Regions from separate parts of the Rhizobium sp. C104 genome, predicted to be linked through region 1. Evidence: riboswitches for the same ligand, from Rfam matches in the RefSeq annotation. Region 1 holds a riboswitch; each other region holds the start of a gene.
What was found. Region 1 has a riboswitch for thiamine pyrophosphate ahead of MF410_RS36645 (HMP/thiamine-binding protein). Riboswitches for the same ligand answer to the same signal wherever they lie in the genome.
Positions count from the first base shown of each region.

Region 1 (5,816 bases):
GGCATAAGGAGGCGCTCTATCAAGAGTGTTAGGCCGAACAGGCAAAGGGTCAGCACGGCGCTGACGACGACGGCGGCGAGCACGAGATCGGGACGGAAATTGTTCTTGGCGTTGAGGATATAGATGCCGAGGCCGCTTGCGGCGCCGGCATATTCGGCAAAGATCGCGCCGACGACGGCATAGGTGATCGAGATCCTCAGGCCGGCGAAGAAATAGGGCAGCGCCGAGGGAAGCCGTGCCAGGCGGAAAATGCGCCAGCGGTCTCGTCTTCATCGAATGCAGCAATTCGGCGATGTCGCGGTCGGTCGATTCATAGCCTTGCAGCAGGGCGACGAGCAGCGGAAAGAAGGTGACGAGCGCCACCAGCAGGATCTTCGGCAAAAGGCCGAAACCGAACCATAAGACGACGAGCGGCGCAATCGCCACCAGCGGCAGGGTCTGGCTGGCGATGAAGATCGGCAGCAATGCCCGGCGCATGAATGGCATGAAATCCATGAGGATCGAAGAGGTGAAGGCGAAGGCAAGCGACAGCGCGAAACCGCCGAGCGTCGCACCAAGCGTCGGCCAGGTGTTTGATATCAGCGCCTCACGGTTCAGCCAGCCCTGGATAACGATGCGCGAAGGCGCCGGCAGAATGGAAGGCTTGATGCCGGAAAGATCGACATAGAGTTCCCATGCCGCCAAAAAGGCGCAGCCCGCGAGCAAGGCGGGGAACCCCCGATAGAGAGCGGCGCGGAGCGCGGAAAGGTGCGAACCCGATGGTTGCGGCGATGTCATCAGCGTTTGATTTCGGTCTCGATGCCTAGCCGGCCGCGATAGGGATCGAGCGTTTTGACGGCATCGCGAATGATGCCGACGACATTGCCGGACATCGGATAAAGTGACACTTCTGCGCCTGAGAACATCTGAACCTCGCTCCGCTGGCATTACCCAGATCAGCTTTAAAGGGTCCAGAGGCTAGCGCCTCATATCTCAGCCCCGGCAATACGGAGCTCCCCTGTTATTTCGTCGGAAACTATCACCCGTGTTTTCTTCCCGCAACCGCAAATTTGGGAACCCGTCCGCACGGTCGGAAAAGCTCTGTTGTGAGGGAAACACCCGAGCGGGATCCCGCTCGGGTGTTCCTCGGTGGGCCCGTACCTGCCGGGAACGGGACCGCAGCTTGCTGCCTCTGGCGGCAATATCGGCGTAAGGGGTGCCAGCGCCCTTATCGGAGTAAGAGCGGGAGCGCCCGATCGGGCTTTACGATCGCAGAAGCAAAGGGTATAAGACCTCAACCAATATTGAGGTCAAGAGGCGATGGATGGTATTTCGGCAGCGCCGCTCGGAAAGCTCCTGACTGTCGGCGAAGTGGCGGAACGCAGCGGCCTTGCCGTCTCGGCGCTGCATTTTTACGAGACCAAGGGTTTGATCTCGAGCATCCGCTCCCGCGGCAATCAGCGCCGCTACGGGCGCGATGTGCTTCGCCGCCTCGGCATCATCAAGGTGGCACAGCGTGTCGGCATTCCGCTTTCGGAAATCCAGGCGGCGTTCCAGTCCCTGCCGCAGGGGCGCACGCCGACCGTCGCCGATTGGCAGACGCTGTCGGCGCGATGGAAGGACGATCTCGACGCACGAATCAATCGGCTCAGTCTGCTGCGCGACCGCCTGACCGGCTGCATCGGCTGCGGCTGCCTGTCGATCGAAAGCTGTCCGTTGCGCAATCCCTGTGACCGGCTCGGCAGGGAAGGGCCGGGTGCGCGGCTTCTGGAGACCGAAAACGAGCTCGTTGTTTAGTCCTGGATCTCCCCGGAAAGATCGATGCCTGCCTTTCTTTCGGTCGGTGTGCTCATATGTTAAGGGCAGGTGACGCATCCGAGGAGGACGGCTTCGTGTTTCATCCCAGACTGTTTGAAAATCGTAATGTCGTCGTCACCGGCGCCGGCCGCGGCATCGGCCTCGAAGTCGCTCGGCAGTTTCTGGATTGCGGCGCGAAAGTGATCGTCCATACCGGGCGCAAGCCGGGGCGGGACCTGCCGGATTTCCTGCTGACGGCTGAATCGGAAAGACGGGCGCTGCTGCTGCATGCCGATTTCTCTGCCGCCGGCGGTGCGGTGCAATTTGCCGACGATGTTCTGGCTTTCTTCGACAGGGTGCATGTGCTCGTCAACAATGCCGGCACCATGCTCGGCCGTTTTCCCGCTGCGACGCTGACCGATGCCGAATATGAAGCGGTCATACGGCTGAACCAGACCTCGGTAGTGGCGCTGACGCGCGCATTGCTGCCGGCATTGAAGGCGGCCGAGGGTGCTGCCGTCGTCAACACCGTTTCGATCTCGGCGCTCACCGGTGGCAGCCCCGGCTCGTCGATCTATTCGGCCTCGAAAGCCTTCGTTGCGACCTATTCCAAGGCGCTTGCCCGCGAGCTTGCCCCGGATGGCATCCGCGTCAACTGCGTCTCGCCGGGAACGATCGAGACGGATTTCCACGAGCGCTATTCCTCCAGAGAAAAGCTGGAGCAGACCCGGAAATCCATCCCCCTGCAGCGGCTTGGCACGGCAGAGGATTGCGCTCCCGCCTATCTGTTCCTGGCGGCTCCCTTACTCTCGGGATACATTACCGGCCAGGTGATCGAGATCAACGGCGGACAGCTTATCTGCTGATTTACTTGGACCTTTTTTGGCATTTCATCACTATTGACCAATTCGTTTGTGCGAATATGCTATTGTTCTGATCTACCAAATCGCCTCCCTTCCGAGATATCGAATGCCGTTGCCTAAACCGGAGCCGGGGATGACCGGCCAGGACTTGCACATACTCGCCGGAAAAGCCCATGAAGCGAGCGATCTGCTGAAGGCTTTGGCGCATCACACCCGATTGCTGATCCTCTGCATCCTGGCAAAAGAGGAGCGGACGGTCGGTGAAATCGAGAATATTCTCGGCATTCAGCAGGCGATGGTTTCGCAGCAGCTTGCGCGTTTGAGGCTCGAAGGCCTAGTCAATACGCGCCGCCAAGGCAGGCTGGTTTATTACAGTATCGGCAATGTCAGCGTGCTTGCCTTCCTCGAATCTCTGTTCGATCTTTTTCCCGCTGCGGAAAACTGTTAAAGCGCGTCGCCTTAACTTGATTCATTCCCTTGCGGAGCACGGTTGCTGTGTCGAAGATGAGGCCGGACGCGAAATGTCGCGGGAGCCCGGATGATCGACAAGCTGGAATTCTTCATCGCCCTAGCCAATGAAAAGCATTTCGGCCGCGCTGCGGAGGAGTGCGGGATTTCGCAGCCGACGCTTTCGGCCGCGATCCGGCAGCTCGAGGATCAGCTCGGGGTCATGCTGGTGCAGCGCGGTTCGCGTTTTCAAGGGCTGACGCCGGAGGGGCAGCGCGTGCTGGAATGGGCCCGGCGCATCGTCGGCGACGCGCGCACCATGCGCGAGGAAATGCGCGCCGCCCGCCGCGGCCTTTCCGGCCACATTCGCCTTGCCGCCATTCCGACGGCGCTCGCCATGCTTTCGCGCATTACCACGCCTTTTCAGGAACGGCATCCCGGCGTCACCTTCTCGATCGTCTCGCGCAATTCGCTGCAGGTGCTGAGCATGCTCGAAAACCTCGAAATCGATGCGGGCATCACCTATCTCGAAAACGAGCCGCTCGGCCGTGTCACCAGCGTTCCGCTCTATGCCGAGCGCTATCATCTGATCACGGCTGCGGGCAGCCCGCTCTCCGATCGCGACAATGTGACATGGAAAGAGGTCGGCGATCTTCGGCTTTGTCTATTGACCGCCGACATGCAGAACCGCCGAATCATCAATCGGCACCTGACGGAAGCCGGTGCCACGGTGCATCCGACGCTCGAATCCAACTCGATGATCGTGCTGTTCTCGCATGTTCGAACCGGCCGCTGGGCGAGCATCATGCCGCGCAATGTCGCCAAGTCTTTTGGTTTCCCGGTGGAAATCCGGATGATTCCGATCGTCGAGCCGGAGGCCCATCATCTCGTCGGCCTTGTCGCGCCCTATCGCGAGCCCTTCACGCCGCTGGTCTCTGCCTTGCTGCATGAAGCGCGGGTGCTCGTGCGAGATGAAGAACTCTGATAGAAAAAAACTATCGTTCCACAGGATAGCTTTATTGATCCCTGGCGGCTTCCCTGAGATGCTTGCGGCGGATGGTGCTCGGCTGGAGGGGCCGCCATTCCGCAACGAGCAAGCCGTCGGGAGGGCTACCTTATGACCATTTATATCGCCGAAGGCGATATTGCCGCGCGCACTCGTGCGATCATTGCCGATCTTCGCTTCCTCGAAGGGCCGCTGCTTCCCATTCTACACGAGGTTCAGGACGAATTCGGTTATATCCCGCAGGAAGCCGTGCCCGTGATCGCGGAGGAACTGAACCTCTCCCGTTCCGAGGTGCATGGCGTCGTGACTTTCTATCATGATTACCGCGACCACCCCGCCGGCCGGCATGTGCTGAAGCTCTGTCGCGCCGAGGCCTGTCAGTCGATGGGCGGCGATGCGCTGGCCGAGCGCGTCAAGACGCTGCTTGGCATCGATTTTCATCAAACGATGCTCGACGGCAGCGTGACGCTGGAGCCGGTCTACTGTCTCGGGTTCTGCGCCTGCGCGCCATCGGCGATGCTCGATGGCGAGGTCTATGGCCGGGTTGACGATCAGCTGGCGGCGGAACTCGTTGCGGAGGCACGCCGATGAGCATCAAGATTTATGTTCCGCGAGATGCCGCCGCGCTGGCGCTCGGCGCCGAAAAGGTGGCAAAGGCGATTGCCCAGGAGATCGCCGCCCGCGGCCTCGGTGCCGAGATCGTGCGCAACGGCTCGCGCGGAATGTTCTGGCTGGAACCGCTTGTCGAGGTCGAGGTCGCCGGCAAACGCATCGGTTACGGACCGGTGAAAGCAAAGGATGTGCCTGCATTGTTCGACGCCGGGATGATGACCGGCGGCGATCACCCGCTCTGTCTCGGGGAGGTTGAAGACCTCCCGTTCCTGAAGGAACAGACCCGCCTAACATTCGCCCGCTGCGGCATCACCGATCCACTGTCGTTGGCCGACTACGAATCGCATGGCGGCCTGGCCGGCCTTCGCCGGGCCGTTTCGATGACATCCGCCGAAGTCGTCAAGGAAGTCACCGATTCCGGCCTGCGCGGACGCGGCGGCGCCGGCTTTCCCACTGGGATCAAGTGGAAGACTGTTCTCGATGCCCCGGGGGACCGCAAATATATCGTCTGCAATGCCGATGAGGGTGACAGCGGCACCTTTGCCGACCGGATGATCATGGAGGGTGATCCCTTCGTGCTGATCGAGGGCATGGCGATAGCCGGCCTCGCCACCGGAGCGACCAAAGGCTACGTCTACACCCGTTCTGAATATCCTCATGCCATCGCAGTGATGACCGAAGCCGTCGGCATCGCGCGTCAGGCCGGGATACTCGGCCCGTCGGTGCTCGGCTCGGGCCGCGCCTTCGATATCGAGGTGCGCACCGGCGCCGGTGCCTATGTCTGCGGCGAGGAGACGGCCCTTTTGAACAGCCTCGAAGGCAAGCGCGGCGTCGTGCGCGCCAAGCCGCCGCTGCCGGCGCATCAGGGGCTGTTCAACTGTCCGACCGTCATCAACAATGTGATCTCGCTCGCCTCCGTGCCGGTGATCATGGAGAAGGGCGCCGCCTTCTATCGCGATTTCGGCATGGGCCGCTCGCGTGGCACCATTCCGCTGCAGATCGCCGGCAATGTCAGATATGCCGGTCTTTACGAAACGGCCTTCGGTCTTTCGCTCGGAGACATCGTCGACCGAATCGGCGGTGGCACCGCGACGGGGCGGCCGATCAAGGCC
Region 1 covers NZ_CP092348.1:4,004,963-4,010,778, forward strand. Annotated here, with positions in the region: partial or broken gene MF410_RS20875 (ABC transporter permease) at 1-777, opposite strand, end outside; partial or broken gene MF410_RS36645 (HMP/thiamine-binding protein) at 789-905, opposite strand; TPP riboswitch at 896-1,009, opposite strand; gene soxR (redox-sensitive transcriptional activator SoxR) at 1,300-1,776, shown strand; gene MF410_RS20885 (SDR family oxidoreductase) at 1,872-2,642, shown strand; gene MF410_RS20890 (metalloregulator ArsR/SmtB family transcription factor) at 2,746-3,087, shown strand; gene MF410_RS20895 (LysR family transcriptional regulator) at 3,178-4,071, shown strand; gene MF410_RS20900 (formate dehydrogenase subunit gamma) at 4,204-4,683, shown strand; partial or broken gene MF410_RS20905 (NADH-quinone oxidoreductase subunit NuoF) at 4,680-5,816, shown strand, end outside.

Region 2 (5,816 bases), on a different replicon from region 1:
GCCGCAGTCATCTTGGTATCCAGCGCCAGCTGCGCCCAGCATCCGGTCTGGTTGCAATTGCGGTAATCGAGCTTGGCGACGGGCTTGCCGTCGGCCTTGATCGACAGGCCCGAGGGCAGGAAAACATTGAGCGGCAGAAGGGCGGTCAGCATCAGCCGCGCCTTGCCCTTGCCTTTGTCGGAAGGCGCGGCAGGCGCCGGCGGCGCGGATATCGCCAGCGTCAGGATATTGACGGGTTTGCCGTCCTTGGTGACTTGCGCCACCTGTGCGACTTCGCAGGCCTCGGTGCCTGCCGAACCCGTGCAGCGATAATACCAGTCGTCGAATTTTTGCGATTTTATCGCCGGCGCAGGTTGCGCCGGCGCCTGTTCCGGTTCTTGACCATCAGGAGATTGCGAAAAGGATGGGCTCGCGCAGGCGATCGATATCAGAATGGGGGCGATCGTCCAAAGGACCCTCTTCATGCCGCTTTTCAAAAATTTCTTCATTTAAAATGCAACTTCAGGAAGATTTTATTTGGGTTGGAAGTCATATCGCTACAATCCGCAATTTGGTCAACCTTAACGTGTCAGCACGGTAAAGTTTGCGTTAGGTATTTATTTCGCGTTCTGGGAGATTACGCTCAGTTTGCCCGAGACCCCATTCGCAACGAAATCGCCAACAGATTCCGAAATTCGAATAAAACCGCTTGGCGAGGGACATGAGACGATGCGCAACTTACGCGAAGCTGGTCACCTGCTCGTTTTTATTGAAAATCAGGCGTATAATCGGATAGGATGAATAATTCCGCATCGGCGGACATCCAGAAAAATCTGCGAAAGATGAGCCGTACTCATTTTGAAGAAAAGACGTTCCAAGGCGCCGGCTTTATCCCCGATGCCGCCCACGAATACTGAGATGTATTTCAGAAATTCGTCACACCCGCGGGTTGCTGCGACTGTTCTTCTCGGAAGGGAAAGGACAACCGAATGGTGAAAAGGCGGCGGCCAATGCAGCCTGGGACGGAATCCGCGGGCCGTATTCGGGAAAACCTGATCAAGACCCGAATCGGCGGCAAGCTCTCGGCCCCCGTAAAGCCCGGGCCTCGCCGTCGAGGATGATAGCGTGCCCGCAGCGGACTTCACGCGCCGCGCCGTCGCAGCACTGTCATTTTCGAGATGACATCCGCCCCGTTCTCTGCGAAAAAGAGCGCGATGAGAGACAGGGGCGTTCGTCGACAGACGGGCTGAGAAGCACCCTTCGAACCTGAACCGGATAATGCCGGCGGAGGGAGTCGCTCGGGGTCGCGGCTTAGCCCGCACGATTTACCCCGTGCCCGCCCCCGCCTGAAAGGGGCCACATGCAGACCAGGAGCACACCAGGAGCCATGCTGAAGGCGATGCGCGAAAAGCCGCCGCTCGTTCAGTGCATCACCAATTATGTCGCGATGAACGTCGCCGCCAATGTTCTCCTGGCCGCCGGCGCCTCGCCGGCCATGGTGCATGCGGCTGAGGAAGCCGGTGAGTTCGCCGGCCTCGCCAGCGCGCTGACCGTCAATATCGGCACGCTGTCGACGCAATGGATCGACGGCATGCAGGCGGCGGCGAAGGCGGCGACCTCGGCCGGCAAACCCTGGGTGCTTGATCCGGTCGCCCATTATGCCACTGCCTTTCGCCGCGACGCGGTCGCTGCTCTGCTGGCGCTCAAGCCGACGATCATCCGCGGCAATGCTTCCGAGATCATCGCGCTTGCCGGCGGCGAGAGCCGCGGCCAGGGTGTCGACAGCCGCGATCCGGTCGAGCAGGCCGAAGGTTCGGCGCGATGGCTGGCCGAGCGCCAGCAGGCGGTCGTCGCTGTCACCGGCGCTGTCGATTTCGTCACCGACGGCGAGCGGGCGGTGCGCATCACAGGCGGATCGGCCTTGATGCCGCAGGTCACCGCGCTTGGCTGCTCGCTCACCTGCCTCGTCGGCGCCTTTGCCGCCACCGTGCCCGAGGATATGTTCGGGGCGACGGTCGCAGCCCTTTCAACCTTCGCCATCGCCGGCGAGGAGGCAGCACTCGGCGCGGCCGGTCCCGGTTCCTTCGCCTGGCGCTTTCTCGATGCGCTGCACGCCCTCGACGCCGAAACGCTCGATGCCAGGGCAAGGATATCGGCTGTATGAAGACCTTCGATCTTTCGCTCTATCTCGTTCTCGATCCCGACCTCTGCGCGGGGATCGGCATGGTCGAGACCGCGCGCCGTGCCGTTGCCGGCGGCGCGACGATGGTGCAGCTGCGCGACAAACATGCCGGCACGGCCGGAATGATCGAGACCGGACGCGCCTTGAAACAGGCGCTTGATGGCACCGGCGCCCGCCTCGTCGTCAACGACGATGTCGAGGCGGCGATCGCCATCGGCGCCGACGGGTTGCATATCGGCCAGGAGGATATGGATGCGGCGACAGCGCGGGCGATGATCGGTCCCGACATGATCCTCGGCCTGTCGGTCGAAACCGCGGCGCTTGCTGCTGCCGTCGATCCCGATCTCGTCGACTATACCGGCGTCGGGCCGGTGTTTGCGACGCCGACCAAGGCCGACCACAAGCAGCCGATCGGTTTTGACGGTCTTGCCAAACTGGTGGCGGTCTCGCCGGTGCCCTCGGTTGCCATCGGCGGGCTCAAGGCGGAGCATGTGGCCGAAGTCTTTGCCGCAGGCGCAAGCGGGCTTGCCGTCGTCTCCGCCATTTGCGGCGCGCCGGATCCGGAAGCCGCCACACACCGCATCGCCGCAGAAATTCGAAAGGCCCGCGCATGATCCGCAACGTCCTCTCCATCGCCGGCTCCGATCCCTCCGGCGGCGCCGGCATCCAGGCCGACCTCAAGGCCTTTTCCGCCCGGGGCGTCTACGGCATGGCGGTGCTGACGGCGCTGACGGCGCAGAACACGCAAGGCGTCAGCGGCGTGCATCTGGTGCCGCCTCCATTCGTCGCCGATCAGATCAATGCCGTCTTTGCCGATGTGCGCGTCGATGCCGTCAAGATCGGCATGATCGCCAATGCCGGCATCGCCGAGGCCGTCGCCGCCGCACTCGACGCAGCTGTGGCCGCAGCACCGGCCGACCGCCGCGGCATTCCCATCGTCATCGATCCCGTGATGATCGCCAAGGGCGGGGCCGCCCTGCTTGCGCCCGAAGCCGTCGACGTGCTGAACCGCCGGTTGCTGCCGCTCGCCACACTGCTGACCCCGAACCTGCCTGAAGCCGCCGCCCTGCTGCACCAGCCGGTCGCGACGAACCGGGCCGAGATGGCGGCGCAGGCCGAAGGCCTGCGGGCGCTCGGTCCGGCCGCCGTGCTGGTCAAGGGCGGCCATCTCGACAGCGACGACAGCCCCGACGTGCTTGCCACAGCCGACGGCCTGCACTGGTTCGAAGCCCGGCGGGTGCCGACCAAGAACACCCACGGCACTGGCTGCACGCTGTCGAGCGCGTTGGCGGCCGAGCTTGCCAAGGGCGCCTCGGTGCCGGAGGCGGTCGCCATCGCCAAGGATTACCTCGCCGGCGCGGTCGCCGCCGCCGGAAGCCTCACCGTCGGCTCCGGCCACGGGCCGGTGCAGCATTTTCATGCGCTTTGGAAAGTGACGGGATAAGCATCCATCATCGACGCACCCCTTTCAATCGAAACGGCTCGGGCTCCCCGGGCCGTTTTTGCGTTCGGCAGCCAGCTTGCTTTTGATCGAGAGCATCATGGCGAGCAGCATCGCGCCATTTGAAAAACGCAGTTGACAAGCTCAGCCAGATAGCCAAGTCTATGACATTAAAAGGGGATATATTCCGCAATAACGGAATACGAGGAGGAATGACCGGTGCCAGACCTGCTTGTGAGTCTATACTCCACAAAGCTTGCCGATCTGAATCGGAAAGCCGATCTTGTCGGTGTCTCCATCCGACCGGCCCTCCCCCGGAACTGCATCTCGTCGTCGACTGGGTTCGCCAGCAGTTCAGCGAAAACTGGGCGAGCGAAGTCTCCGTCGCCTTCTCCCGCCAGCCGGTTGGCTGCCTGATCGCCGTCGACGGCGGCAAGCTGCTCGGCTTTGCCTGCTACGACACGACGGCGCGCGGCTTCTTCGGCCCGACCGGCGTCGACCCGCAAGCCCGCGGCAAGGGTATCGGCCTCGCCCTGTTTTCCGCCTGCCTGCAGACCATGAAGACGCTTGGCCATGCCTATGCCTTCATCGGCGATGCCGGCCCCGTCGATTTTTACGCGAAGACCGCAGGCGCCATCATCATCCCCGCCCCCGACAAGGGCATTTACGAAGGCATGCTGAGACGCACGCCGACCTGACCATCTGATCCCGGAGTTACAGAATTGTCCTCGACCCCGCTCGCCCTTTTCGTCGGCCTTCCCAATCCAGTCCTTTCGGATGATGAATTCGCCCTGTTTCGTGAGACCAATCCGATGGGCCTCTTCGTTGGCCGGCGAAATCAGCGCGAGCCGGAGCAGACGAAGCGGCTGATCGAACGCTTTCGCGAAGCCGTCGGCCGCGACGATGCGCCTGTTTTCACCGACCAAGAAGGCGGCCGCGTGCAGCATCTCGATGCCGGCCCCTGGCCGCTGTTCCGCAGCTTCGGCCAGTTCGCCGAACTTGCGCGCCGCGATTTCGCGCTCGCCAAAAAAGCATTGCGCCTTTCCTCCCAGGCCATGGGGGCGATGATGACGGAACTTGGCCTTTCCAGCGGATGCTCGCCCGTGCTCGACCTCGTCTTCGAGACGACGAGCGCTGTCATCGGCGCCCGCTCTTTCGGCCCCGATCCTGATGTCATCGCCGCCCTCGGCCGCGAGGTGATCGACGGCCTGCTCGAGACCGGCAACATGCCGGTGATGAAGCACATTCCCGGCCATGGCCGCGCAACGCTTGATTCCCACAAGGAACGCCCGGTGGTCGATGCCAGCCGCGAGACGCTCGCTGCGACGGATTTCAAGCCCTTCGTGGCGCTGAAGGATACGCCCTGGGCCATGGTTGCCCACGTCGTCTACTCGGCCTACGACAAGGAATTGCCGGCCTCCATCTCGCCGGTCATGCACGACCTCATCCGCAACGACATGGGGTATGACGGCGTGCTGATTTCCGACTGCATCTTCATGGAATCGCTCTCCGGCACCCTGCCGGAACGCGTCAAACAGGTGCTCGACGCCGGCTTCGACATCGCCCTCCACAGCCATGGCGACGTCAGGGAAAGCGAAGCCGCCGCCAGGGCGGCCCGGCCGCTGACGGACGCAGCTCTCAAGCGGATTGCCGCCGGCAAGGCCCGCCTCGGCAATCTCAAGATCGATGTCCGCGCAGCCCATGCTGAAGTCGAAGACATGTTTGCAAGCGCGCTGGTTTCCTGACCGGCGCGCCATCTCTCACCGCATAAAAAAGGGGAATAAGACATGAAAAAATATCTTCTTGCCGCCGCCCTGACGCTGCTTTCGGGCTCCGCCATGGCGCAAACGGTCCTGACGGCGAATATCGAACCGGCGACGACCTGGGTGCGCAACTTCAACCCGTTCAACCAGACCTCGTCGCGCCAGTCGACGCTCGATTTCATCTATGAGCCGCTGGTTATCTTCAACCGCTTCGACAGCAACAAGCCGGTCTATCGCCTGGCCGAAAGCTTCAAGCTCTCCGACGATCTGAAAAGCATCGATTTCAAGCTGCGCCCGAACCTGAAATGGTCTGATGGGAAACCGCTGACCGCAGCCGACGTCAAGTTCACCTATGATTATCTGAAGAAATTCCCGGCGCTCGACTTCGTCAGCATCTGGAGCTTCATCACCGATGTCAAAGCCGTCGACGATCAGACGGTGCGCTTCACGC
Region 2 covers NZ_CP092350.1:187,867-193,682, reverse strand. Annotated here, with positions in the region: gene MF410_RS25370 (invasion associated locus B family protein) at 1-488, opposite strand, end outside; TPP riboswitch at 1,193-1,289, shown strand; gene thiM (hydroxyethylthiazole kinase) at 1,340-2,143, shown strand; gene thiE (thiamine phosphate synthase) at 2,140-2,775, shown strand; gene thiD (bifunctional hydroxymethylpyrimidine kinase/phosphomethylpyrimidine kinase) at 2,772-3,605, shown strand; partial or broken gene MF410_RS25350 (GNAT family N-acetyltransferase) at 3,822-4,300, shown strand; gene MF410_RS25345 (glycoside hydrolase family 3 N-terminal domain-containing protein) at 4,325-5,347, shown strand; gene MF410_RS25340 (ABC transporter substrate-binding protein) at 5,390-5,816, shown strand, end outside.
Region 2: another riboswitch for thiamine pyrophosphate. It lies ahead of thiM (hydroxyethylthiazole kinase); the one in region 1 lies ahead of MF410_RS36645 (HMP/thiamine-binding protein).

Region 3 (5,816 bases), on a different replicon from region 1:
GATGTCATGCGATATGCGCATCGAGCAGAATTTCGGGCCGCACATCGAACAGAAATGCGCCACCTTGTGCGCTTCCTTCGGAAGCGTCTCATCGTGGAAGGAGCGGGCCGTCTCCGGGTCGAGGGAGAGGTTGAACTGGTCTTCCCAGCGGAATTCGAAACGTGCCCGCGACAGCGCATCGTCGCGAAGGCGCGCCGCGGGATGGCCCTTGGCAAGGTCGGCCGCATGGGCGGCGATCTTATAGGTGATGACGCCGGTCTTGACGTCGCTGCGGTCGGGCAGGCCGAGATGCTCCTTCGGGGTGACGTAGCAGAGCATGGCCGTGCCGAACCAGCCGATCATCGCCGCGCCGATGCCGGAGGTGATGTGGTCGTAGCCGGGGGCGATATCGGTGGTCAGCGGCCCCAGCGTGTAGAAGGGCGCCTCGCCGCAGACGGCGAGTTGCTTGTCCATGTTTTCCTTGATCTTGTGCATCGGCACATGGCCGGGCCCCTCGATCATCACCTGGCAATCCCTGGCCCAGGCGATCTTCGTCAGTTCGCCGAGCGTCTCGAGTTCGGCAAATTGGGCCGCATCATTGGCATCGGCGATCGAGCCGGGGCGAAGGCCGTCGCCGAGCGAGAAGGAGACGTCATAGGCCCGGCAAATCTCGCAGATCTCCTCGAAATGCTCGTAGAGGAAGTTTTCGCGGTGATGATGCAGACACCACTTGGCCATGATCGAGCCACCACGCGAGACGATGCCGGTGACGCGGTTGACGGTGAGCGGAATGTAACGCAGCCGCACGCCGGCATGGATGGTGAAATAGTCAACGCCCTGTTCGGCCTGCTCGATCAGCGTATCGCGATAGATTTCCCAGCTAAGATCCTCGGCGATGCCGCCGACCTTCTCCAGCGCCTGATAAAGCGGCACCGTGCCGATCGGCAGCGGCGAATTGCGGATGATCCATTCGCGGATATTGTGGATGTTGCGCCCGGTCGACAGATCCATGACCGTATCGGCGCCCCAGCGGGCGGCCCAGACCATCTTCTCGACTTCTTCAGCCATCGACGAGGTGACGGCGGAGTTGCCGATATTGGCGTTGATCTTCACCAGAAAATTGCGGCCGATGATCATCGGTTCGCTTTCGGGGTGGTTGATGTTGGCGGGGATGATCGCCCGGCCGGCGGCGACTTCCCGGCGGACGAATTCCGGCGTCACATGATCGGGAATATCGGCGCCGAAGCTCTCGCCGTCACGCACCAGCACTTCAGCCTTGGCCTTGCGGCCGAGATTCTCGCGAATGGCGACGAACTCCATCTCCGGCGTAATGATGCCGGCCCGTGCGTAGGCGAGCTGGGTGACGGCTTTGCCGTCCTTGGCGCGCAGCGGCCGGCGCCGCCCCGGAAATTCCGGCGTCAGCCGGTCGCCGCTGACAAAGCCGTTGTCCTCGGGGCGGACATGGCGGCCGTCATAGGCTTCGACGTCGCCGCGGGCCAGCACCCAGTCGCGGCGCAGTGGAGACAGGCCCTGCTCGATGCGGATCTCCGCACCTTCGATCGTGTAGGGGCCGGAGGAATCATAGACGATGACAGGCGGCTCGCCGGCAGTCGGATGGACACTGATTTCGCGCATCGGCACGCGGATATCGCCATGAATATCTCCTGGAATATGGATCTTCCGCGATGCCGGCAACGGGCCGGTGGTGACGGTCAGGGTGAGGTTCTTTGCGGCAATGGTCATGGTTTGAGGCTCCAAGTTGTAAGTTGGAGACCCAGTCAATCAGCCGGAATGATGGAAAGACACCGGCACGGATTCCACGCGTGAATCCAAAGCCTTCGAGCGCTTGCACCGTCCCTACGCCAGTATGAACTGGATCAGGTTCAACGGGTCACTGCGCCACAACAGGCAAAGCCTCATTGTCCAGCAGTATCTCAGCCCCTTGCGGGACCCCCCTGGTGAATACCGACAGTCGTAAAGCGCGGTCGCTGGTTGTGTCAAGCTTACAGCTTTGTCGTTTCCGTAGATCGTCCGGCTCGGAGCCTGTTGCGTTACGGATCGAACTGCGGCAAATGTCAATTCACTCAACGTCAGGTGGATTTATGTCGTTTCGGATTAAACGTCTTACGCTAGAACATCTCAATGACGCCGCCACTGTGCTGGTCAGCGCCTATTCGGGACCTCCGTGGAACGAGAATTGGTCGCTTGAAGCGGCGGCTGAAAATGTAAACACCGTGCTTGGAACGCCGAAATCCATTGCGCTTGCGGCCTTTGACGGAGGCAAGGTGCTGGGGATCGCGTTGGGCATACGACAGCGGCGCCATGCCGGTCCGGTCGTTTATCTTGACGAGTTGTCGGTGCTGCCTGAAGCCCAAGGTGCGGGAATAGGGACTGCGCTGCTATCAGCAGTTTTCGAAACAGCAAAGGCCGAGGGATGCAGCAGCGTCTGGTTGGTCTCACAGCGAGAAGGGGCGTTGTCGAAATTTTATCAGGGTTGCGGGTTCGCCCTCGGCAACAACCTTGGTCTCTACTCCAAATCGAGTGCGTAGCGGCCGCGTCTGCGGTGGCCAGCCATAGCCGAGGCCGAGCGGAAGAATTCGAGGTCCGTCAGCCCGATCTTCACTTTGAACCTATCTCGGCGGCTTTTGAAGCGATACCGCTCAATCCGGTCGTAATGTCTTGCCGGATGCCGCATCGAAAAGATGAAGCTTTCCTGGCCGAGCAGCGATCGTCGCGACCTGCCCCGGTTTAAACTCGTGACGGTCGGACAGCACCGCGACAAGCTCGCCGGTCCCGTAGCGCAGGAAAACCATCGTCTCATGGCCGGTAGGTTCGGTGACGCTGACGGTCGTGTCGAGGCCGCTTGGGCTGAGCGACAGGTGCTCGGGCCGCACGCCGAGAAGCACGGCCTGCCCTTCGGACGCCTGCGGGTTAAAACCGAGCGCGATCTCGTCGCCGGTCTCGGTGACGAAGATCGCACCATCGGCCTTGTAGCGGCCTTTCAGCAGATTCATCGACGGTGAGCCGATAAAGGCCGCAACGAATGTATTGCGGGGACGATCGTAGAGTTCCAGCGGCGTGCCAATCTGTTCGACCTTGCCGCCCTGCATGACCACGATCTTGTCGGCCATGGTCATCGCTTCGACCTGATCGTGGGTGACATAGATCGTCGTGGTTCTCAATCGCTGGTGCAGTTCCTTGATCTCCTTGCGCATCTGCACGCGCAGCTTGGCGTCGAGGTTCGACAAGGGCTCGTCGAACAGGAAAACCTGCGGTGACCGGACAATGGCGCGTCCCATCGCCACGCGCTGGCGCTGGCCGCCCGAAAGCTGGCGCGGATAGCGGTCGAGATAGGGCACGAGGTCAAGCGTTTCGGCCGCCGCCTGCAGCCGCTGCTTGATGATATCGGCAGGCTGTTTCTGCAGACGGAGCGCAAAGACCATGTTTTCGGCAACGGTTTTGTGCGGATAGAGCGCATAGCTCTGAAAGACCATGGCGATGTCGCGATCCTTCGGCGGCAGATTGTTGACGACCTTTCCGCCGATCGAGATGGTGCCGCCGGTGATGCTTTCGAGCCCCGCGACCATGCGCAGCAATGTCGATTTGCCGCAACCGGACGGGCCGACGAGCACCACAAATTCGCCGTCGCGAATGTCGATATCAACGCCATGCAGGATATTTACGGCGCCATAGGCCTTGCGCGCCTCCGAAATATTGACCTCAGCCATGTGCCTCCCCACTCGCTTTCCAGCTCCCCCGGCGGTTCCGGGAGATATGCATCTCTCGACAAAATCCAAGGCATGAGGCTTGGCGAAACGCACCCTGCCGCTGCTCGTACATGCTGTCAGACCTCCTCCATGAAACGTTTCATTTCATGTTGACTTTTGCCGCTTGCCGTCTAATTCTCGCTGGCGAGGCCGAGAGGAGCGGTTTCGAACATCAATATGAAACGTTTCATTTTTTTGTTTACCAGATAGTTCTGCATGAGACCAGTGCGAAAATCGGACCGGAGCCAATCCGGAAAGACGGGCTGGCGGCAGCGCAAAAACGTGGAGGAGGAAAGTATGAAAGTCGAAATATACGATGCATTGATGCGCCGTCAGGCAAGTCGCCGCGACGTCCTGCGCGGAACTGCGAGTGCTGCGGCTCTGCTCGGTCTATCGGGCGCGATGGGCGGAATTCCCGGCATGGCGATTGCCGCCGCCGACGATCTGCGCGCCCAGATCCTGCAGATCCCGGGCGTCGGCAAGGGCTCGCCGACGGATGCGGACTGGCAGAAGGTCGGCGAACTCTGCCTCGGTCCGACCAAGGCCAACGTCAAGCAGGGCGAATTTGCCGGTGTCGAGCTGACCTTCATGGGGCTCAACAATCAAAACCTGCACAACTTCCTGTTCCGCGGCTTCCTGAAGCCCTGGGAGGCTTATACCGGCGCCAAGATCAACTGGATCGACCTTGCGCAAGCCGACTACAATGCCCGCCTTCAGCAGTCGATCGCGACCGGCACGGTCGATTTCGACATTCTGGAAATGGGCGCTCCGTTCGAAGGCGATACTGCCGGACGCGGACTGCTGGACGAGATGCCGGACTGGGCTGCAAAGCAGATCGAGGCCGACGACCTGGTGAGTTACCTGAAGCCGCCGGTCGGCACCTGGGGCGGCAAGACCTATCGCGTCACGATCGACGGCGACTGCCACACCTTCGCCTATCGCAAGGATTACTTCGGAGAGGGCTCCATCAGCGGCATGGCTGAGCCGCCGAAGACCTGGCAGGAGGTCAACGCGGCCTCGAAGGCGCTGATCGGCAAGACCGATCCTCTGACCGGCCAGCCGGCCTATGGCTATCTCGATCCGCTGAAGGGCTGGGGTGGTTTCGGCTTCTATTTCATCGAGAACCGCGCGACGGCCTATGCCAAATATCCCGGCGATCCGGCCTGGCTGTTCGATCCCGAAAACATGAAGCCGCTGGTCAATAACCCCGCATGGGTCCAGGCGATCCAGGACGTCCTGGATCTGATCGCGGCCAAGGCCTATCCGGCCGATCAGATCAATGCCGACCCCGGCACCACGGCCTTCTCGCAGTTCCTGGCGGGCACCGGCGCCATGCTGATGTGGTGGGGCGACGTCGGGTCCGGCGCGCGCACTTCGGACTCGTCGGTCGTCGGCGATGTGGTCGGCTTCGGCATCAACCGCGGCTCCAACCGGGTTTACAACCGTAAGACCGGGCAGTGGGAAGACAAGTATAACGAAGCGCCCAATATGGCCTATCTCGGCTGGGGCATCTATGTCACCAAGCAGGTCTCCGGCGACGAGAAGAAGCGAAAGGCGGCCTGGTCCGCCGCCGCCCATCTTGGCGGCAAGGATCTGTCCTTGTGGACGTCGGCCTATCCCTCCGGTTTCCAGCCTTACCGCCAGTCCAACTTCAACTACGACGAATGGGAAAAGGCAGGTTACGACCGCGCCTATATCGAGGACTACCTGGGTTCGAACGCGGACAGCTACAACCACCCGAACGCCGCCATCGAACCGCGCATTCCCGGTATCTTCCAATATTATTCCGTCGCCGAGGACGAATTGGCTAAGGGCTTTGCCGGACAGTACAAGTCGGCGCAGGAGACCGCGGATGCGATTGCGGCCGCCTGGGAAAAGATCACCGACCAGATCGGCCGCGACAGCCAGCTGAGACTCTATCGGGCGAGCCTCGGGCTCTGATCGTTTGACACCAATACGCCGGCGGACCGGAAGCGGTTCGCCGGCGCCCATTCCGTCCGGGCGAGGAAAATCATGTCGACAGTCGAAGGCGACCTGCTCCACACGGTCGAAGCCAGCTCCATTTCCGCG
Region 3 covers NZ_CP092349.1:125,612-131,427, reverse strand. Annotated here, with positions in the region: gene thiC (phosphomethylpyrimidine synthase ThiC) at 1-1,722, opposite strand, end outside; TPP riboswitch at 1,816-1,946, opposite strand; gene MF410_RS23915 (GNAT family N-acetyltransferase) at 2,082-2,528, shown strand; gene ugpC (sn-glycerol-3-phosphate ABC transporter ATP-binding protein UgpC) at 2,640-3,707, opposite strand; gene MF410_RS23905 (extracellular solute-binding protein) at 4,044-5,687, shown strand; gene MF410_RS23900 (sugar ABC transporter permease) at 5,760-5,816, shown strand, end outside.
Region 3: another riboswitch for thiamine pyrophosphate. It lies ahead of thiC (phosphomethylpyrimidine synthase ThiC); the one in region 1 lies ahead of MF410_RS36645 (HMP/thiamine-binding protein).

Region 4 (5,816 bases), on a different replicon from region 1:
GCCGTCAGCACAGCCTCCTGCACGCTGTGGCATCCGGCCGTGTTGGGAAGCACGCGCACATCAAGCTCGCGGATCAGCTCAAAGAAGGCGCCGCCCGCCTTGCCGCCGACGGCCTCGCGCCGAAGCGAAACAGTTACAATTTCGGTCTTCGATCGTCTCACTGCTTCCGCAAGCACGGCCGGAGACGGGTAGCGGGCGGTGCCAAGCAGCAGCCGGGAATGGACCTCGACGCTGTAAAGTTTCAGCATCTTAGCCTCCTTGCATCGGTGAGAGAATTTCAATGCGGTCGCGCTCGCCAAGCATGAAATCGACGCGATCCTCGCGGTGTACCAGTTCGCCGTTCACCGCGGTTGCGAGCCACCCGCCTTCGTAGTCCAGAGCGAGAAGCAGATCTGCGAGCGTCGCGGCCGCGACCTGTTGTTCCTCGCCATTGATGATGAAGGTCATGGCGCCCTCCTTTCCGTTTGTTCTGTTAGAAGAAGCCGCGCCACCTCTCCGGCCATGGCCGGCGCCAGCAAAAAGCCATGGCGATAGAGGCCGTTGACATGGAGGGTGTGTTTCTCCTGCGTCACGCGCGGTAGATTATCGGGATAAGCGGGCCGCACGCCTGCGCCTGTTTCCGTGACGCGTGCCTCGCCGAAGGCGGGATGCATCGCATAGGCAGCATTCAGCAACTCCATCAGCGAACGCGCGGTAATCGGCCCCGCATCGTCACTTTCGATCATCGTCGCACCGACCATGAAGCAGTTCTTTTCGCGCGGCACGATATAGATCGGGTGGCGCGGATGCAGCAGGCGGACGGGGCGAGAAAGGCTGACCTCGCGCGTTTCGACGCAGAGCATCTCGCCTCGAACACCACGCAATTCGGGCAGTTGGCCAATCTGGGCGGCACCGGTGCAGTCGATCACCCGGTCATAATGGGCAACGTTCGCATTGCCCGTGACGCCGAACACGAGAAGCACGCGGGCGTTCTCCAGTCCTGCCGCAAGTCCCGAGAGCGCCTGCCGTGGATCGAGGTGCGCTTCCTGCCGGAAGAACAACGCCCTGCGGAAGCGGCCGGCGAGATCAGGCTCCAGAGCTGCGATCGCCGCCTCGTCCAGCCATTCCCATCCGCTTGTGCGGCGGGAAAAGCGGTCCAGCTCGGCGGTATCTCGCCCACCCGCGACCACCAGCGTTCCTCGGCGTTTGACGTGGCCGGGCAATGCTGCCTCCCACCAATCGGCGGCATTACGACCGAGCGTCAGCACCGGTTCCTCCGCACTTTCCCGTTCGCACCACGGGGCGAGCATGCCGCCGGCAAGGCCGGAGGCGCCGCCCCCGACCTTGTCGGCCAGCTCCGTAAGGGTGACGCGGAAGCCTTGGCGATAAAGCTGCCAGGCCACGGTGAGGCCGGCAACGCCGGCCCCCTTGACAAGAACGCGCATGGTCATCCTCCAATCGGTATTTTAGCGGCCTCTACGACCGACATGTAAAGTTCGCCGCCCTGTCGGTATTTCGCCGCCATCGCGTCCAGCCCCTCCTTCTGCGCCTCGGCGCGGATGTTGTGCGATATGCGCATCGAGCAGAAATGCGCCACCTTGTGCGCTTCCTTCGGCAAGGTCTCGTCACGGTAGCTGCGGGCGGTGTCGGGATGGGAGGAATCATAGACGACGAAAGGCGGCTCGCCGGCGGTCGGATGGACGCTGATTCCGCGCATCGGCACGCGGACATGACTGTGGATAACTCCCGGTATGGATCTTCCGCGACACTGGCAGCGGGCCGGTGGTGACGGTTGGGGTGAAGTTTTTTGCGGCAATGTCATAGTTTGAGGCTCCAAATTGAAAGTTGGAGACCCAGTCAGCCGGAATGATGAAAAGACGCCGGCATGGATTCCACGCGTGAATCCGAAGCCTTGGAGCGCTTGCACCGTCCCTACGCCAGTATGAACTGGATCAGGTTCAACGGGTCACTGCGCCACAACAAGCAACACCTTATTGTTCAGCAGTATCTCAGCCCCTTGCCGGGCCCCCCTGGTGAATGCCGCCATGAAAGACCGGAGCTGCCCTTCTGTCAAGCAAGGCCTAATGCATATTTTTCTTGCTCGTCAAGCATGACGGCTTCCCGTCTAAAATCGCCGTTGAAACCGGAAGTCTCCGTGCCTCCGCTAATTGCATTTCACAAGCGCGATATGCGCGCCGCAATAGGAACCTAACTGGCGGATATTCGCCACCTCCACCGAGGCGAGAAATGCCGGGCCCGCCCGTTCCTTAAGACAGGTTCCTTCGGCCCGCGAAGGTGCTTAGCTTTGTCGATTGCGCAGGCTCTCAGTGCGCGAGCGCTTCCGCCACCCGAATCCCACCGGCTGGATCCGAATCGACCCCACAAGCAGCGCGATCACGCCGTCCCCGACGATCCATTATGCGATCTTCGTCCAAAACGTGAGCTCCATAGCAACAAGCCGGAGCGCTGGCCTCGAAATCGCGCCGTGCCACGACGTAGGAACGTCCTGAGCGGAAGCGGATGTCGACTGTCCTCTAGAGCCAATATCGGTTTCTCGGGGGAAGCTTCATGCGGTCGAGGCCTCATTTTTTTGGATATGGTACGCGCGTTGTACTATCGTGGCGGGAAATCCGGAGAGGGGCATGCAATATGGCCAAAGGTTGGTGCTGTGAGCAGCACCTCGGCTGATCATCGGGGCTGCCGCAGTAGGCGCTTCGGGCGGTATAGCCATTGCAGACTTCGAAATTCCTGAACTGCTAATCGCCGCGCTGTTTGAGGGCGTTATCATTGGCATGGCCGTTGAGCAGTTCCTAGCTACGATGAGCAAACAGGCTTGGCGGGAGAAAAACAGATGGCGCTCGGAGGAAACGCGCTGGAATGAGCGTGCCGTACTCGGACCCTGGCTTAAGACACCAGCTGCGGAGCCATTACGGCCGGTCGACGCCGCGGATCAACTCCGTATCGTGATGCGCTCGAAGTTCACCATCCAGCCATTGCTGAACAAGAGGGGAGCCCGGGTAGGTTTCGCATTCGTAACGTGAGCACTAATTTCAAGCTGAGGCTGAACATCAATGATCAAGCGATGACGCGGAACGTTGCATCAGGACAGTGGTTACGCTGGTTCGCTGCCAAGGCGGTTGGTTCATCTGCTGGTTCTTAGCTCTCTACCGGTCGACTTTCTCCGCTGCTTCAAGCGAAAATTCGGCGCGCAATACCGCCTTCTGTGCTCGCGAAAAATCGGCGGCGGCTTGTTCTGCCCGCTCTTGCGCGGCGCACCGGGCGTCTTTGCGCTGCGCAAGCGATCGGCCGGCATCGGCTTCATGGCTGCGCAATACGGATTGTCGCATCAACGCGTCCTGAAGCTTGGCGGCGGAGATAACGCCGCTCTTGCGCAATTCGTCGACGATAGGATTGCCTGCGGCCCGGCTTGCTGCCATGTCGAGCGCTTCGGAGGCTTTCGCTTCCCGCTCCCGCGCGTTTTCGGCGTCCGCCCGCGCCTCGGAGAGGCTGCGGGAAAGATTGTCCGCCCGCAGGCTGCGGATCTCCAGTAACTGCCTGAGAGACTTCAGCGCCTTCATATCAGCCGCTCAGGCACCGTTGTTCGTCGTCAGGATTTCCAGCTGGCCGCCCTTGATGACCTTGATGCTGTCGGCTTCCTGCCGGCTCAGCACGTCTTCGACGGCCTTGGTGAAGACGGAGGGGCCGCGCACCAGCACCAAGCCGCTGGCGGGATCTTCACGCAGTGCATCGTCCGGCAGTAGCGGGAACAGCGCGCGAATGGCGTTTTGCTCGGTCTTCCAGCTGCGGTCGCCGCGATCGAGGACAACGGTGGAGACCTCCTGCTTAGGCGCGATGATGATGCGGCTGCCGTCATAGGCGACGAAGAGATTGCTGGCATCGCCAAGCTTGACGAAGGCCTTGGCTCCGCTTTCTCGGACGGACCAGTGCTCGACCTTGCCGCTCAGCGTCCCGACTGTCGTGACCGGGATGCCAGACATGAAGGACAGCGTCTGGACGACATCGCCAAGCGGCAGGGAGACGACATCCAGGCGCACCTCCCGCTCGCCGGCGCCGGCTGATGGAGGAAAGGAGACCAGCAGTCCGATAGCGGCCATGTAAACAAAACGCGCAAACATCTGAGTTTACCTCACGATCCGGATGCCGCCCGACAACTAATGAACGAAGGAAATCAGGGGGCTGCGAAATCCAGTCTGTTAATAATTATCTGATCTACTGTTGCAGATCATCGGTCCGCTGGGAACAGGACGGATATCCATTTCGCGCAATTGTTGTACATATCGCGAATTAATAACTTTTTAACATAAGCTGTTGAATTCGATCCGGAATTCTGCAAGATTTTGGCCGCCAAAACCATGCAAGGAGTTCAAGACATGGCTACCAGCACTAGTACTTCGACACTCGATGCGGGTATCGGCTCGGCGATTTCCGCCTTCAAGTCGGCCCAGAACGAAGCGACCGCGCAGAGCCTGCAGGTTGCAACTGAAATCACCAAGATCAACGGCGTCGCAAACGCCATCAAGAAGATCGGCCCAGGCTGATTGAAACAATGGCGCGACGGGTTCGCCCGTCTCGCTTCCCCGCTCTCGAAGACAATAAAAGCCGCTCGACGGACGGTTCGGGAACAAGATGGCTATGAATCTAGATCCCTCTTCGCCGACATTCAGAGGTAACGCCGGCAACGCTGCGTCAGGCCGCGGCGGACCGGTCTTGCGTATCACGCGCGCCGGGCGCAGCTCCATTCTGCCGTTGACGGCGGAGCGGCAGGTTGTCGGCGGCAGCGCCGATTGCGACCTGATCATCCTCGGCGCCAAACCGGAACCCGCCTTTGCCATCAGTCTGCAGCGCTCCCGCGGCTCCGACGCGGTGTCGTTTACCGCGCTGCGGGATGACGTGGTGATCGATGGTCATTCCATCCCGCGTGATCGAACGATGAGCCTTACAAAGAGGCAGACCATCTCCTTCGACGGCACGGCCTGCGAACTCGAAGGTCTCGGCGCCGGGCGCGGGCGGTTCGCGCCACGCCGGATTGCGGCTGCCGGCCTTCTCGGGCTGGCGGCGATGCTTTTGCTGGTCGGCCTTTACAACAGCGACGCGCCGGCTCACGAAGGCCCGCCCGTCAGGGTTTCCGCCGCACCCGAACCGGCGCCGTCATCGGCGGCGATCGCTGCCGAAATCCGCCAGGCCATTCGTATGGCTCAGATTCCCCAAGATCTTAGCATCGTCGCCACCGCCGACGAAATTCGCATCGGCGAAGGATCGCGACCTCTCGGCCTGCCTGACAAGACGAAGCTGCGTAGCATCATCGCCTCGATGAGCCGGCGCGGTGGTTCCGTTTCCATCGTCGATCTCACCGCCCTCTCTTCCGGTCTCGACGGCTTCGTCGCCGCCGCCGGCTATACGCCAGTCAGGTTCATCATCGGCTCCGACGGCCGCCGCTACGAGGAAGGCGATGTCGTTGCGAGCGGCTGGCGGATCAAGGAGATCGGCAACGACCAGATGATCGTTTCCCGCGACAGTGAGGACGATACGGTCAATTTCGCCTCCGCCGGCAGTGCCGAGCCGAAGCTCGCCGAAATTTCCAGCAGCGAACAAGAATAGGCGATGGCGTCGGAAGCCGGATCATGAAGGTAAGGTCATCCGCCATCGCCATGCTTGCGCGGCGCACCGATATGCTGCTTGCGGTGTTTTTCGCCTCCGTCGTGACGATGATGGTGCTGCCGCTTCCGACAATCGTTCTGGACGTGCTGATCGCCTTCAATCTCTCCTTCGCTTTCGTGGTGCTGATCACCACGACCTATCTGAAGAGCGTGCTTGAA
Region 4 covers NZ_CP092353.1:59,596-65,411, reverse strand. Annotated here, with positions in the region: gene MF410_RS32435 (thiazole synthase) at 1-248, opposite strand, end outside; gene thiS (sulfur carrier protein ThiS) at 250-447, opposite strand; gene thiO (glycine oxidase ThiO) at 444-1,424, opposite strand; partial or broken gene MF410_RS32420 (phosphomethylpyrimidine synthase ThiC) at 1,427-1,630, opposite strand; TPP riboswitch at 1,891-2,021, opposite strand; gene MF410_RS32415 (hypothetical protein) at 3,144-3,557, opposite strand; gene MF410_RS32410 (hypothetical protein) at 3,567-4,115, opposite strand; gene MF410_RS32405 (hypothetical protein) at 4,371-4,538, shown strand; gene MF410_RS32400 (hypothetical protein) at 4,708-5,598, shown strand; gene MF410_RS32395 (flagellar biosynthesis protein FlhA) at 5,622-5,816, shown strand, end outside.
Region 4: another riboswitch for thiamine pyrophosphate. It lies ahead of MF410_RS32420 (phosphomethylpyrimidine synthase ThiC); the one in region 1 lies ahead of MF410_RS36645 (HMP/thiamine-binding protein).